DNA from 3 places in the Clostridium cochlearium genome. Region 3 is predicted to be linked to each of the others. Evidence: riboswitches for the same ligand, from Rfam matches in the RefSeq annotation. Region 3 holds a riboswitch; each other region holds the start of a gene.

What was found. Region 3 has a riboswitch for S-adenosylmethionine ahead of CKV72_RS05655 (methionine ABC transporter ATP-binding protein). Riboswitches for the same ligand answer to the same signal wherever they lie in the genome.
Region 1: it holds a riboswitch for S-adenosylmethionine, as region 3 does, so the genes downstream of both, metK (methionine adenosyltransferase) here and CKV72_RS05655 (methionine ABC transporter ATP-binding protein) in region 3, are expected to answer to the same signal.
Region 2: it holds a riboswitch for S-adenosylmethionine, as region 3 does, so the genes downstream of both, CKV72_RS10760 (Na+/H+ antiporter NhaC family protein) here and CKV72_RS05655 (methionine ABC transporter ATP-binding protein) in region 3, are expected to answer to the same signal.

The regions. Positions count from the first base shown of each region.
Region 1 covers NZ_LT906477.1:171,668-175,960, reverse strand. Annotated here, with positions in the region: gene recD2 (SF1B family DNA helicase RecD2) at 1-784, opposite strand, end outside; gene metK (methionine adenosyltransferase) at 1,008-2,183, opposite strand; SAM riboswitch class I at 2,266-2,369, opposite strand; tRNA gene CKV72_RS00870 (tRNA-Tyr) at 2,479-2,564, opposite strand; tRNA gene CKV72_RS00865 (tRNA-Thr) at 2,570-2,645, opposite strand; tRNA gene CKV72_RS00860 (tRNA-Tyr) at 2,662-2,747, opposite strand; tRNA gene CKV72_RS00855 (tRNA-Thr) at 2,753-2,828, opposite strand; gene CKV72_RS00850 (tRNA 2-thiocytidine biosynthesis TtcA family protein) at 3,066-3,782, shown strand; gene yyaC (spore protease YyaC) at 3,844-4,293, shown strand, end outside.
Region 2 covers NZ_LT906477.1:2,199,209-2,203,501, reverse strand. Annotated here, with positions in the region: gene CKV72_RS10765 (FAD-dependent oxidoreductase) at 1-1,277, opposite strand, end outside; SAM riboswitch class I at 1,441-1,543, shown strand; gene CKV72_RS10760 (Na+/H+ antiporter NhaC family protein) at 1,616-2,935, shown strand; gene CKV72_RS10755 (COG2426 family protein) at 2,990-3,445, shown strand; gene CKV72_RS10750 (DUF6514 family protein) at 3,678-4,031, shown strand; gene acpS (holo-ACP synthase) at 4,089-4,293, shown strand, end outside.
Region 3 covers NZ_LT906477.1:1,167,046-1,171,338, forward strand. Annotated here, with positions in the region: gene CKV72_RS05645 (MetQ/NlpA family ABC transporter substrate-binding protein) at 1-60, opposite strand, end outside; gene CKV72_RS05650 (methionine ABC transporter permease) at 74-715, opposite strand; gene CKV72_RS05655 (methionine ABC transporter ATP-binding protein) at 712-1,671, opposite strand; SAM riboswitch class I at 1,742-1,851, opposite strand; gene pssA (CDP-diacylglycerol--serine O-phosphatidyltransferase) at 1,917-2,435, opposite strand; gene CKV72_RS05665 (ABC transporter ATP-binding protein) at 2,693-3,604, shown strand; gene CKV72_RS05670 (ABC transporter permease subunit) at 3,605-4,293, shown strand, end outside.

The DNA.
Region 1 (4,293 bases), 1.0 Mb from region 3:
TACCTTGAAGAGCACTTTGTAATACATTTTCTTTTATCTCTTCTTCTTCTACATTTAATATTTCTTTTCCATCTTTTATTAATTTATCCGCTGGCATGCAAGTATTTCCTAATGCAGAAAATTGATTCAATACATAATTTATACCACTTTGTATTCTAAAAGGAGAATTTATATCAACTCCTAAATTTTTAGCTATTTTATCCGCTGTTTTAAATCCTATTCCTGAAATAGTTTCTGTTAATATATATGGATTTTCTTTCACTATTCTAATAGATTCGCTTTTAAATTTCTTATATATCTTGAGACAATGATTTATAGATATACCATACTCTTGAAAAAACATCATTATATTTCTAACTTCTTTTTGATCTTCGTAAGACTCTTGAATTATACCTATTTTTTTATCTCCTATGCCCTCTATTTCCTTTAATCTTTCAATATCATTCTCTAATATATGAAAAGTCTTCAATCCAAATTTTTGAACAATTTTTTTAGCTGTTACAGGCCCTATTCCGGGAATTATACCTGATGATAAATATCTTTCAATTCCTTTTTTAGTATCAGGAATGATTTCTTCACAACTTTCAACTTTAAATTGTCTTCCAAATTGAGGATGAATTACCCATTCTCCATATAATTTAAGATTTTGTCCCTCCGATATATAAGGTATACATCCTACTATAGTTGTTATAGAATTAGCATCTTCCTTAATTCTACTGACAACATATCCATTTTCATCATTCCTAAATATTATGGAATCAACGGTTCCTTGTATTTCTTCCATAAGATCTCCCCTAATTTTACTATTTTTATATATTATATCATACACCGCCTCTGGTTAATGAATAATGAACAATTTATAAAACTATATAATATTTATTTTTAATTATACCCAATAAAATTAAAAGTTTTCTGATTCAAGAAATAAAGTTTCACTAAATTGTCTATTATCCATCAATAAAAAACCCCAGTAAAAATTTACCAGGGTTTTTTTATATGCTTTTATATTAGATTAAGGCTTTTATTTGTTCCACTTTATTTAGATTTTCCCATGGAAGTTCTATATCTGTTCTTCCAAAATGTCCATAGGCTGCTGTTTGTTTATATATAGGCCTTCTCAAATCTAGCTCCTTTATTATAGCTGAAGGTCTTAAATTAAATACCTTATTAATTATTTCTATAATTTTCTCATCTTTTATTTTGCCTGTTCCAAAAGTCTCTACTGAAATAGAAACAGGTTTTGCTACTCCTATAGCATAAGCTAGTTGAACTTCCAATTTATCTGCTACTCCAGCTGCTACAAGATTTTTAGCTACCCATCTAGCTGCATATGCTGCAGATCTATCCACCTTTGTAGGATCTTTTCCTGAAAATGCTCCACCACCATGTCTTCCATATCCACCATAGGTATCAACTATTATTTTTCTTCCAGTTAATCCAGCATCACCTTGTGGTCCACCTACAACAAATCTTCCTGTTGGATTTATATAATAATGAGTATTTTCATCTAAAAGTTCGGCTGGTACAACTTTAGATATTACATGCTCAATAATATCTTTTTCTATTTGTTCTCTTGTAATTTCTGGTCCATGCTGAGTAGATACTACTATAGTATCTATTCTTACTACTTTACCATCTTCATATTCTACAGTAACCTGTGTTTTACCATCTGGTCTTAAATAAGGTAATGTTCCATTTTTTCTTACTTCGGATAATCTTCTAGATAATTTATGAGCCATAGATATTGCCATTGGCATATATTCTGGAGTTTCATTATCTGCATATCCAAACATCATTCCTTGATCCCCTGCTCCTATAACATCTTCATTATCTATTCCACCTTGTTTAGATTCTAAAGATTCATTAACACCCATAGCTATATCTGGAGATTGTTCTGATATAGATGTTAATACCGCACAGGTATCTGAATCAAATCCATATTTAGCTCTAGTATATCCTATATTTTCTATTGTATTTCTTACTATTTTAGGTATATCTACATAACAATTGGTAGTTATTTCCCCTGCTACCAAAACCATTCCTGTAGTTACACTAGTTTCACAAGCAACTCTACCATTTGGATCTTTTTCAAGTATAGCATCAAGTACTGCATCGGAAATTTGGTCACAAATTTTATCTGGATGTCCTTCTGTAACTGATTCAGATGTAAATAATTTCCTCATTTTTTTACCTCCTATTGTGTAGCTCTTATATAAAAATAAAGTCTCTTCTGATAAGAAGAGACTTGCTTTTTACTTGCTATCCCTCTTATCTTGCAGAATTTTCTGCAGGAATTGGCACCTTAATATTAAAAAATATTGGTTGCCGGGTTTCATTGGGCCCTTTCCCTCCACCTCTCTCGATAAGAGCTTTTTATCTAATTATATTACTAACTAATATTAGCACATTAATATTTAGCTGTCAATTATATATTATGCTATAATAAAAAAATAACACTAATATTTTAGTGTTATTTTTTGGTGGAGGAGGACGGATTCGAACCATCGAAGGCGAAAGCCAACAGATTTACAGTCTGCCCCCTTTAGCCACTCGGGAACTCCTCCATATATGGAGCTGGCAATAGGACTTGAACCTACAACCTGCTGATTACAAGTCAGCTGCTCTGCCAATTGAGCCATGCCAGCACATTTTAAGAAACTATGGTGGAGGAGGACGGATTCGAACCATCGAAGGCGAAAGCCAACAGATTTACAGTCTGCCCCCTTTAGCCACTCGGGAACTCCTCCACATATGGAGCTGGCAATAGGACTTGAACCTACAACCTGCTGATTACAAGTCAGCTGCTCTGCCAATTGAGCCATGCCAGCACATTTTCTATCGAACTTGTCGACAAAAACAAGTATACAATTATATTGTTAAAAATTCAAATGTGATTATAGTATAATAAATCGATATTAATCATTATATCTCTATTTTTCTCTTACTATCTCTTTCTTAACTATGTAGATAATTTAAATTGTACTATTTTTTATACTTCACTTAATGTATTGCTTATATTATAATGCTATTTAGATAAAATTTTAATTTTGAAAAGGAAGATTGATATGAAACAACTTTTAAGTAAACTTAGGAAAGCAGTAAGTGATTTTTCTTTAATAGAAGATGGCGATAATATTGCAATTGGCCTATCTGGTGGAAAAGATAGTATCGCTCTTCTGTATCTTTTAAGTAAATATAGAATGTTTTCTCCTGAAAAATTTAACATAATAGCAATTACTATAGATCCAGGAACAAATATGGATTTTTCTCCTTTAAAAGCTCTTTGTAAAGATTTAGATGTAAATTTTCACATAATAGATTCTAATATAAAGGAAATAGTATTTGATATTAGAAAAGAAAAGAATCCTTGTTCTCTTTGTGCCAATTTAAGACGTGGAATACTAAATGATAATGCTAAAAAGCTAGGTTGTAATAAAGTAGCATTAGGTCATCATAAAAATGATGCTGTTGAAACACTTTTATTATCTATGTTCTATGAAGGTAGAATTAGTTGCTTTCTTCCAAAAACTTATTTAGATAGGAAAGATATAACTGTAATTAGACCTATGGTATATATAGATGAAGAATCTATTAAAAATACTTCAATAAAATATAATTTTCCTATAATACAAAATCCTTGTCCTGCTAATGGTTTTACTAAAAGAGAATCTATAAAAAATTTAATAAAATCTCTAAAAAAAGATTTTCCTGATTTAGATAATAGATTATTAGGTGCTTTAACAAATTCTAATCAACTTTGTATTTGGAATAAACAAAATTAAACAATTTGCTATAATATTAATTACACCACCTTCATATAAATTATTGAAGGAGGTGTAATTTTTGGATAAAACCATGGTCCATTATAATGATCCTTTGGCTTATAAAATAATAGGAAATAGTTTAATAAACTTTTTAAATGAAAAAACTATAATAGTGTGTATAGGAACAGATAAATGCATAGGAGATTCTCTTGGTCCTATAACTGGTACAATTTTAAAAACAAAAGATTTTCCTCTGCCTGTCTTTGGAACAATAGAAAATCCAATCCATGCGTTAAATATAAAAATAAAAATGGAAGAAATATCTTCTTTATACCCTAATCATAGTATACTTGGCATAGATGCTTGTTTAGGAGAACCTAATAATATTGGATTTATACAATCACGAAATTATCCAATATATCCTGGAAAAGGTGTTGGTAAGGAACTTCCTCATGTGGGAAATCGTTCCGTAGTTGGAATAATCGATTCCACTGAAATGAATATATTTAATAATAATTCTATTCGACTT
Region 2 (4,293 bases), 1.0 Mb from region 3:
GTTTTATTTTTAATTTGTTCAACTAATTTACCTGATGAAGATATATCACCTAGCAAAGTAGCACCAACTAGTATGTCTTTTTCAAAAAATAATTTTTTATATGTGTTATTTTGAGGATTTTCATAGGTTATACTAACCATATTATCAGAACAATTACCACAAGCAAACATCTTAGTGTTCATAGCTCTGAAAATAACAGCAGAAACAAAGTCTTTAAATGTTAAGTTATCTCCAGCAGCATTAGCGCCAGCAACTTTACCCATTTGAACTGCAGCAGGCCAGTTCCCATAATTTCTACCATTAAATTCAGCTATATCACCGCAAGCGTAAATATCGTTGATATTTGTTTCCATTTTTTCATTTACTATTACAGCGTTATTAGTTGATAACCCGCAGTTTTCTGCTAATTCTTTATTAGCTCTTATGCCAACTGAAAATATAACCATATCAGTTTTTATTTCTTTACCGCTTTTTAATTTAATAGATTTTACAGAAGCATCTCCTAAAATTTCAACAAGAGAATCATCTAGAATCATATTCACATTAGATTTTTCAATAGATTTTTGAAAAATTTTACTGGCCTTTTCATCTAGCTGACGTGGAAGCAATCTGTTAAAGAACTCCACAACGGAAACATCTAGACCTATGTTTTTTAATTCCCAAGCAGCTTCTAGTCCTAGTAATCCCCCACCAATGACGGTAGCATGTTTAGCTTTTTTAGCATAGTTTTTAATATTTTCAGCATCTTTTAGATTTCTTAATGTAAATACTCCATCGTTATTTGTACCTTTAATAGGTGGAATAAAATTATGTCCACCGTTGGCTAATATTAATTTATCATAGTTTAATATTTTGCTATTAGATAATATTACTTTTTTATCAATAGGATTAATATCAGTAACAGCAGTATTCAAAATGAGATTTATATTTTTTTCTTTAAACCAATTTTCCTTAGATAAATAAAAGTTAGATGGCAAATTTTCTTTGCTTAAGTATTCTGATAGTAGTGGCCTGTAATAACTATTTGTATTTTCTTTAGATATTATAGTGATATTACAGTTCTCATTTCTATTTCTTATGGAATCTGCAGCATAAAATCCAGCTGCACCATTTCCTATAATTACAAAATTTAATTTTGAATCATCTGCAAAATTGTTTGAACTTACTATCACTTCTTCAAAGTCATCAGAAGATGCACCGCATACAGGACAAGGATTAGGTGGTGTATCGCCATCAAATATAACACCACAAACTAAGCATTTCCATTTTTTATACATAACAACACCTCGAATATGAAAAAAGTTATTAGTTAATGATAATTATATATTAATAATATGTGTATATCAATGTATATTGTTAATATATAAATAATTAAACAATAATTATATATTGCTTGTACAGCTATAATGTGATAAAATGAATTTTGAATTTAATAATGGATTCTTATCAAGAGAGGTGGAGGGACTGGCCCTATGAAACCCGGCAACCAAAAATAATTATTTTAAGGTGCCAATTCCAGCAGGTAAAACCTGATAGATAAGAGATGGAGAAATGTAAACTTCTTGCTTTTATCTGCAAGAAGTTTTTTTATAATTAAAGTTGGGAGGATTTATATATGAAAAATAAATTACAAGGTAACGCCATTGCTTTGTTACCGTTACTTATATTTATAGCATTATATGCAGGCATGGCAATAATTTCTAAGGACTTCTATTCTATATCCGTAATAGTACCATTTTTGATTTCAGCTATTGTAGCTATAGGAATGAATAGAAAAGAATCTTTAAATAAAAAAATAGAAATATTTTGCAAAGGTGCAGGCAATAGTGAAATAATTTTAATGTGTGTAATATTTATTTTAGCAGGAGCTTTTGCAGAGGTAGCTAAAGACATGGGAGCGGTGGAGTCAACTGTAAATCTAGGATTAAATATTTTACCTAGCAATATATTGATAGCTGGTGTATTTATAATATCTTGTTTTATAGCCTTATCTATAGGAACATCAGTGGGAACCATTGTCGCACTTTCACCAATGGCAGTAGGCATTGCAGAAAAGATAAATATACCTGTAGCTTTAGTAATTGGAGCAGTTGTAGGTGGAGCTATGTTTGGAGATAATCTTTCTATGATATCAGACACAACTATAGCAGCTACAAGAACTCAAGGATGTGAACTTAAAGATAAATTCAAAGCTAATTTTTTTATAGTTTTGCCAGCAGCTATAATAACAACAATTATTTTCGCGTTAGTTACATTAGGAACTCATGGTGTATTAAAAGAAACCTATGACTACAATATAATTAAAGTATTGCCATATTTATTAGTGTTAATTTCGGCACTATTAGGGGTAAACGTATTATTAATATTAGTAGCAGGATTATTTCTTTCTTCTATGATAGGCTTAGTTTATGGAGCATTTGATGTAGTAGGGTTATGCAAATCTATATCAAATGGAATTAGTGGAATGTCAGAATTAATTATAGTTTCGCTAATTATAGCAGGGATTGTAGAAATTATAAAATTTAATGGAGGAATAGAATTTTTATTAAATTTTATAAAAGGAAAGATTAAAAGTAGAAAAGGTGCAGAATTTAGCATAGCGTTATTAGTTACTTTAGTAGATATATGTACTGCTAATAATACTATAGCTATTGTAACAGCAGGACCGTTAGCAAAAGACATATCAAAAGAATATAATATAGAACCTCAAAAATCAGCTAGTTTACTTGATACATTTTCTTGTTTTTCTCAGGGTGTTATACCTTATGGTGCGCAACTTTTAGCAGCTTCTACTCTAGCTAATATATCACCATTTGCCATTATGAAATATTTATATTATCCTTATTTAATGGTTATATTTGCTTTATTGTCAATAATATTAGGATTACCTAGATTTAAAACTGTAGATAAAGCTAGTACTGTAAAAAGCTATTGATTATAATATAGGTTAGAGTATAATAAAAAATAAAACAAATGAAGGAGAAAATCAATGGAGTTATTAACAGTATTTTTAATGTCAGCGGTACCCATAGTAGAACAGAGAGGTGCTATACCTATGGGTATATTTGCTTATAATATGAATCCAATATTAGTGCTTATAGTAAGTTTCATAGGCAGTCTTTTACCGGTACCTTTTATATTATTGCTTTTTAATAGCATATTTAAATGGATGAAGAAATATAAAATATTTGAACCCTTAAATAATATTATTGAAAATAAAATTCAAAAAAACACCGGAAAATTAGAAAAGTATAAAGAAATTGGATTAATTATATTTGTTGGAATTCCATTACCGACAACAGGGTTATGGACAGGCAGTGCTGTAGCAGCTTTTATGGGATTGGATTTTAAAAAGTCATTTTTTTGTGCTATGATAGGGGGATTAATTTCTGCCATTGTAATTACAGCTGCATGTATAGTTTTTCCCGCATTTATTCCACATTAGGAATAATCTTTATATAACTTTTAACAAAGAAATTTTTAATTCGACAGTGAAATTGTAATTAAATACAAGTTATTTCCACAAGTAGTAAATACCATTAGCCTTTATAAAGTTTTTAAGTATTTCATGTCATAATATAAATATAAAATAAAAAGAATGATTATCATGAAGTGACAAGTTTTTTTAGAGTATAGTGTTAATATGATATTAAAGTTAGGATTTAGGGGGGTATAATATGGTAGTTGTGGAAGATTTAAAAAAGGTTTATAAAGAAGGTGAATTAGAGCACAATTACTTTTACAGAATGACAAAAGGCAATATATATTTAAGTGGCTATAAGAATCCTATAGAATTGCAATCATATGGCATAGAAATCGAAAGACAAGATATAATTAAAGGTAGTATAATAAATATAGAAAGAGATTATGTTAAAAATATAAGTTGTCAAAGATATAAGGTACATAAATTGTTAAAATTATTATACGACAATTTTGTATCACCAATCCATTTAATAGATATAATAGGAGAGTATATAGATAACTATATAGAAGACTTTGACAACGAATTAAAAGAAATTGCTATGAATTAAAAGAGGTGAGAACCTCTTTTTTATTTACATATTTAGATACTGGAAGAGGTGTAATAAGTGATAATAGGTATAGGAGTAGATATTATAGAGATAAATAGAGTTAAAAATGCCATAAAAAGAAATGAAAAATTTATAGAAAAAATATTTAGCGAAGAAGAAATTAAATATTTAAAGAAAAAAGATTTTAAATATGAATCTATAGCAGGAAAATTTGCAGCAAAAGAAGCAATAGTAAAAGCTTTAGGAACTGGATTTAGGAATA
Region 3 (4,293 bases):
ACATCCTAAAAGTCCTATGGATAGTATAATTGTTGATAATAAAATTGCTACTTTTTTCATTTTTATAGCCCCCTTATTTAATTAATTTATTATATAAAATATTTCCTAAACCTTGTATTATTTGAACAATTACTATAAGAATTATAACTGTATAAACCATTATATCTACCTTAAACATGTTATAACCATACTGTATAGCAACAGCTCCAAGTCCTCCACCACCTACAGCTCCTGCCATAGCAGTGTAACCAATTAGGTTTATAATAGTTAATATTATTCCTCTAACTATAGATGGAAAAGCTTCTTTTATCATAACTTTAAATAATATTTGTGATGTTGTAGCACCAAAGGATTTAGCAGCTTCAATAAGACCTGGATCCACCTCTTTTAGGGAAGTTTCAATAATCCTTGCAACAAAAGGTGCTGCTGCAATAGTTAATGGAACAATAGCTGCTTCCCTGCCAATGCTTTTACCCACTATAACTTTTGTAATAGGTATAATTGCAACCATAAGTATTATAAAAGGAAAAGATCTTAAAATATTTATTATAAAATCCAATATGCTATAAATAATTTTATTAGGCTTTAATCCCTTTTCATCTGTAACTATAAGTATTATGGCTAAAATAGATCCTAATATTACTGCAAATAAAGTTGAGAAGAAAACCATGTACACAGTATCATTTAAAGCTTTAATTAGTATTTCAGAAATCATTTAATCACCTCCCAAGGTATAGATTTTTTACTTAGATATTCACAAATAGCTTCTTTTTTATTTTCTTCTATATTTATAATTAAACTTCCTAAAACCTCTTGTCTAAAACTTTCTAATTTACCCCAAACTATAGAAAAATCTATATTTAGCTCTCTTGCCATAGATGTTATAACAGATTGTTCACTTACATTAGATGGGAAAAATAATTTTATATTAACCCCTTCATCTGGTAATAGTTCCTCTTCTTCTATTATCTTTTTAAGTTCTCCTTCTGGTCTTAAAAATAGATCTTTTACTTCTCCATAAGCACTTACTTCTCCGCCATCTATTAATGCTATTCTATTACAAATTTCTCTTATAACCTCCATTTGATGTGTTACTACCACTACAGTTATTTTTAATTGCTCATTTATTTTTTGTATAAGTTTTAATATAGATTTTGTAGTTTCTGGATCCAAAGCTGAAGTGGCTTCATCACAAAGTAATACTTTAGGCTCCATAGTTAAAGCTCTGGCTATAGCAACCCTTTGTTTTTGCCCTCCACTTAATTCCCTTGGAAAACTTTTAGCTTTATTTTCTAGTCCAACCAATTTTAATAGCTCTTTTACTTTTTCATCTATGTATTTTTTATCCTTTTTCCATATTTGAAGAGGTAGAGCTATATTATCATAAACATTTTTAGAATTCATAATATTAAAACTTTGAAAAATCATGCCCATATCTTTTCTAAGTTTTCTAAGTTCTAAATCATTAAGATTTTTAACTTCCTTTCCCATTACTGTTATGCTTCCTTCATCATAATTTTCAAGCCCATTTAAACATCTCAATAAAGTAGATTTACCAGCTCCACTTCTTCCTATTATTCCAAATATTTCTCCTTCTTTTATATCTAGGCTTATATTTTTTAATACTTTAATATTTCCAAATTGCTTGCCTACATCTTTTATTTGGATCATTTGTCATTCCCTCCTAGCAAATTTTAATATAAATAAAACCTGAGGAAATCCTCAGGTTTTTACCTTCAAATCCTCATCTCTCGGTTGACACCGCAGGATTTAGCACCTTATAATATGTAAAATACATATACAGGTTGCCGGGCTTCACAGGGCCAGTCCCTCCACCGCTCTTAATAAGCTTTTATTATTCGTTTTTTATCTTGTATTAGATTATAGTGCTTGTTTGAAGTATTGTCAAGAAAAATTTACACTTTTTTAAATTCTACTTTACTTACCATTAGATAAGATAATAATATAATTACTAAATAAGTCATTAATTGATTATAAATTATAAAAGGTGATCCTAGTGAATAAATTACTAAAAGTATTCCTGCTATTGTTATTGGTATACCAGAAAAAACGCCATCAAAACTTGCTATATTATATCTTGCAAGCCTATAAGCTCCTGCCACCGGAAAAATTAAAAGTAAAAAGTATCCTAAAAGGCCTTTATCTGAAAAATTATACATGCTGTATATTAACACAGAAGGAGCAACTCCAAAAGAAATTAAATCTGCCAAAGAATCTAATTCTTTTCCAAGTTCACTAGATACATTTAGCCTTCTAGCTATTCTTCCATCATATCTATCCAATAATGCTGCTATTATAATAAACATTCCTGCTATAGAATATCTTTCATCAAAAGTCATAATTAGAGACATGGTACCAAATATAAGATTGCCAAAGGTAAATAAATTAGGTATAGTATTTTTTATCTTTTCCATATTCTTCTCTCCTTTATTTTTATTGCTTCTTAGATAAATTATATTTTATTATTTCTTTAATTATATAATAACAGTTTATTAATTACTTTTTCTTATGAAAATCTTAAATTTACTTTAATTATTGTATATTATATAATAAAGTTTCCCCTTTAAGATAAAATTAAGGAATTGTTATGATTTTTATTTCTATTTATATGCTAGAATTTTAATACAATAAGACTTATGCATGCTTAATGAACAGCTAGGAGGTTATTTGATTGAATGTATTAGAAGTTGATAATATATCTAAACACATAGGAGGTAGACCTATAATAAGAAGTATTTCTTTTAATATAAAAGAAGGAGAAATTTTTGGCTTTTTAGGTCCTAATGGTGCTGGAAAAACTACTACCATAAGAATGTTAACAGGACTTATTCATCCAAATGAAGGAAAAATTAAAATAATGGGACATGATCTAAAAAAAGAAAGAGAAAAGGCCCTATCCTATGTAGGTGCTGTTATAGAAAACCCTGAATTATATAATTACCTTTCTGGTAGGGAAAATCTTATGCAAATATGTAGAATAAGAAAAATTTCAAAAGCTAAATTAGAAGAAATTATTCATTTAGTAAACTTAGAAAATAAGATTAATCAAAAGGTAAAAAAATATTCCTTAGGTATGAAACAAAGACTAGGCCTTGCTGCCTCTCTGCTTTCAAATCCTAAATTGCTTATTTTAGATGAACCTACTAATGGACTAGATCCAAATGGGATTTTACAATTTAGGGACATAATTAGAACTGTTACAAAGAAATATAAAACCTCTGTTTTTATATCCTCTCATATACTAAGTGAAGTTGAACAAATTTGCTCAAAGGTAGCTTTTATAAATAAAGGTATTTTACAATGCATTGAAAGCATTGACAATATAGATTATATAGTAGAAAAAGAAACTTTCATACTTATTCCTAAAGACATAAATTTAGCTAAAACTCTATTACCCAATATAGATTTAATTCATCACTACAAGGTTATTGATAATAAAATATATATAGAAATAGATAAAAATTCTTCTCATAGAGTTATTAAAGAGTTAGTTGAAGTCAATGTTGATATAAAAGAATTTTATAAGGAACATAAAGTATTAGAAGAAAGATATATGGAGCTTATGGAAGGAGGACAATTATAGATGCTTTCTTTAATAAAAAATGAATTTGTAAAGTTGATATATAAAAAAAAGAGTATATTTTTTATGATAGCTTTTATACTTTTGTTATCCCTTATAGCTGTATCCGAGCATAAATCAAGCGAACAATTTAAAAAACAAAATACTCCAGAAGCTAGATTAGAATATTTAAAGGAACACAAACAAAATTTAGTTAAAGAAAAAAATCTTAATAAAGAAAAACCATATATTAAGGATATAGATAAAGCTTTAATATACATAGATAAAGATATAGCAAAGTTAGAAAAAATCATTGCTTCTGATGTAAAGGAAGATTATTGGAGAATTACTGCAAAAGAATCCATTGAAAGTAAAAAGAAAATAATAAACGAAGATAGTCTTAGTAATGTAGAAAAACTTAGGGAAAGAAAAGAAATAGAAAAGCTAAATATTCTATTGGAAAAGAATATGCCTCCTATGGAAATGGAATTCAATTCTTTTAAATTCATAGAATTAATTATAAATGATGTTTTAGGATATTTTTTATTAGCTATTGCTATAGTATTATTTTCCTCGGATATTGTATCTGGTGAATTTACTCCACCTACTTTAAAACTTTTAATGGTTCAGCCTGTATCTCGGGGTAAAATATTATTGTCTAAGTTTTTAACATCTACTATGTGTTCCTTAGCTTTTATATATTTAATAGAATT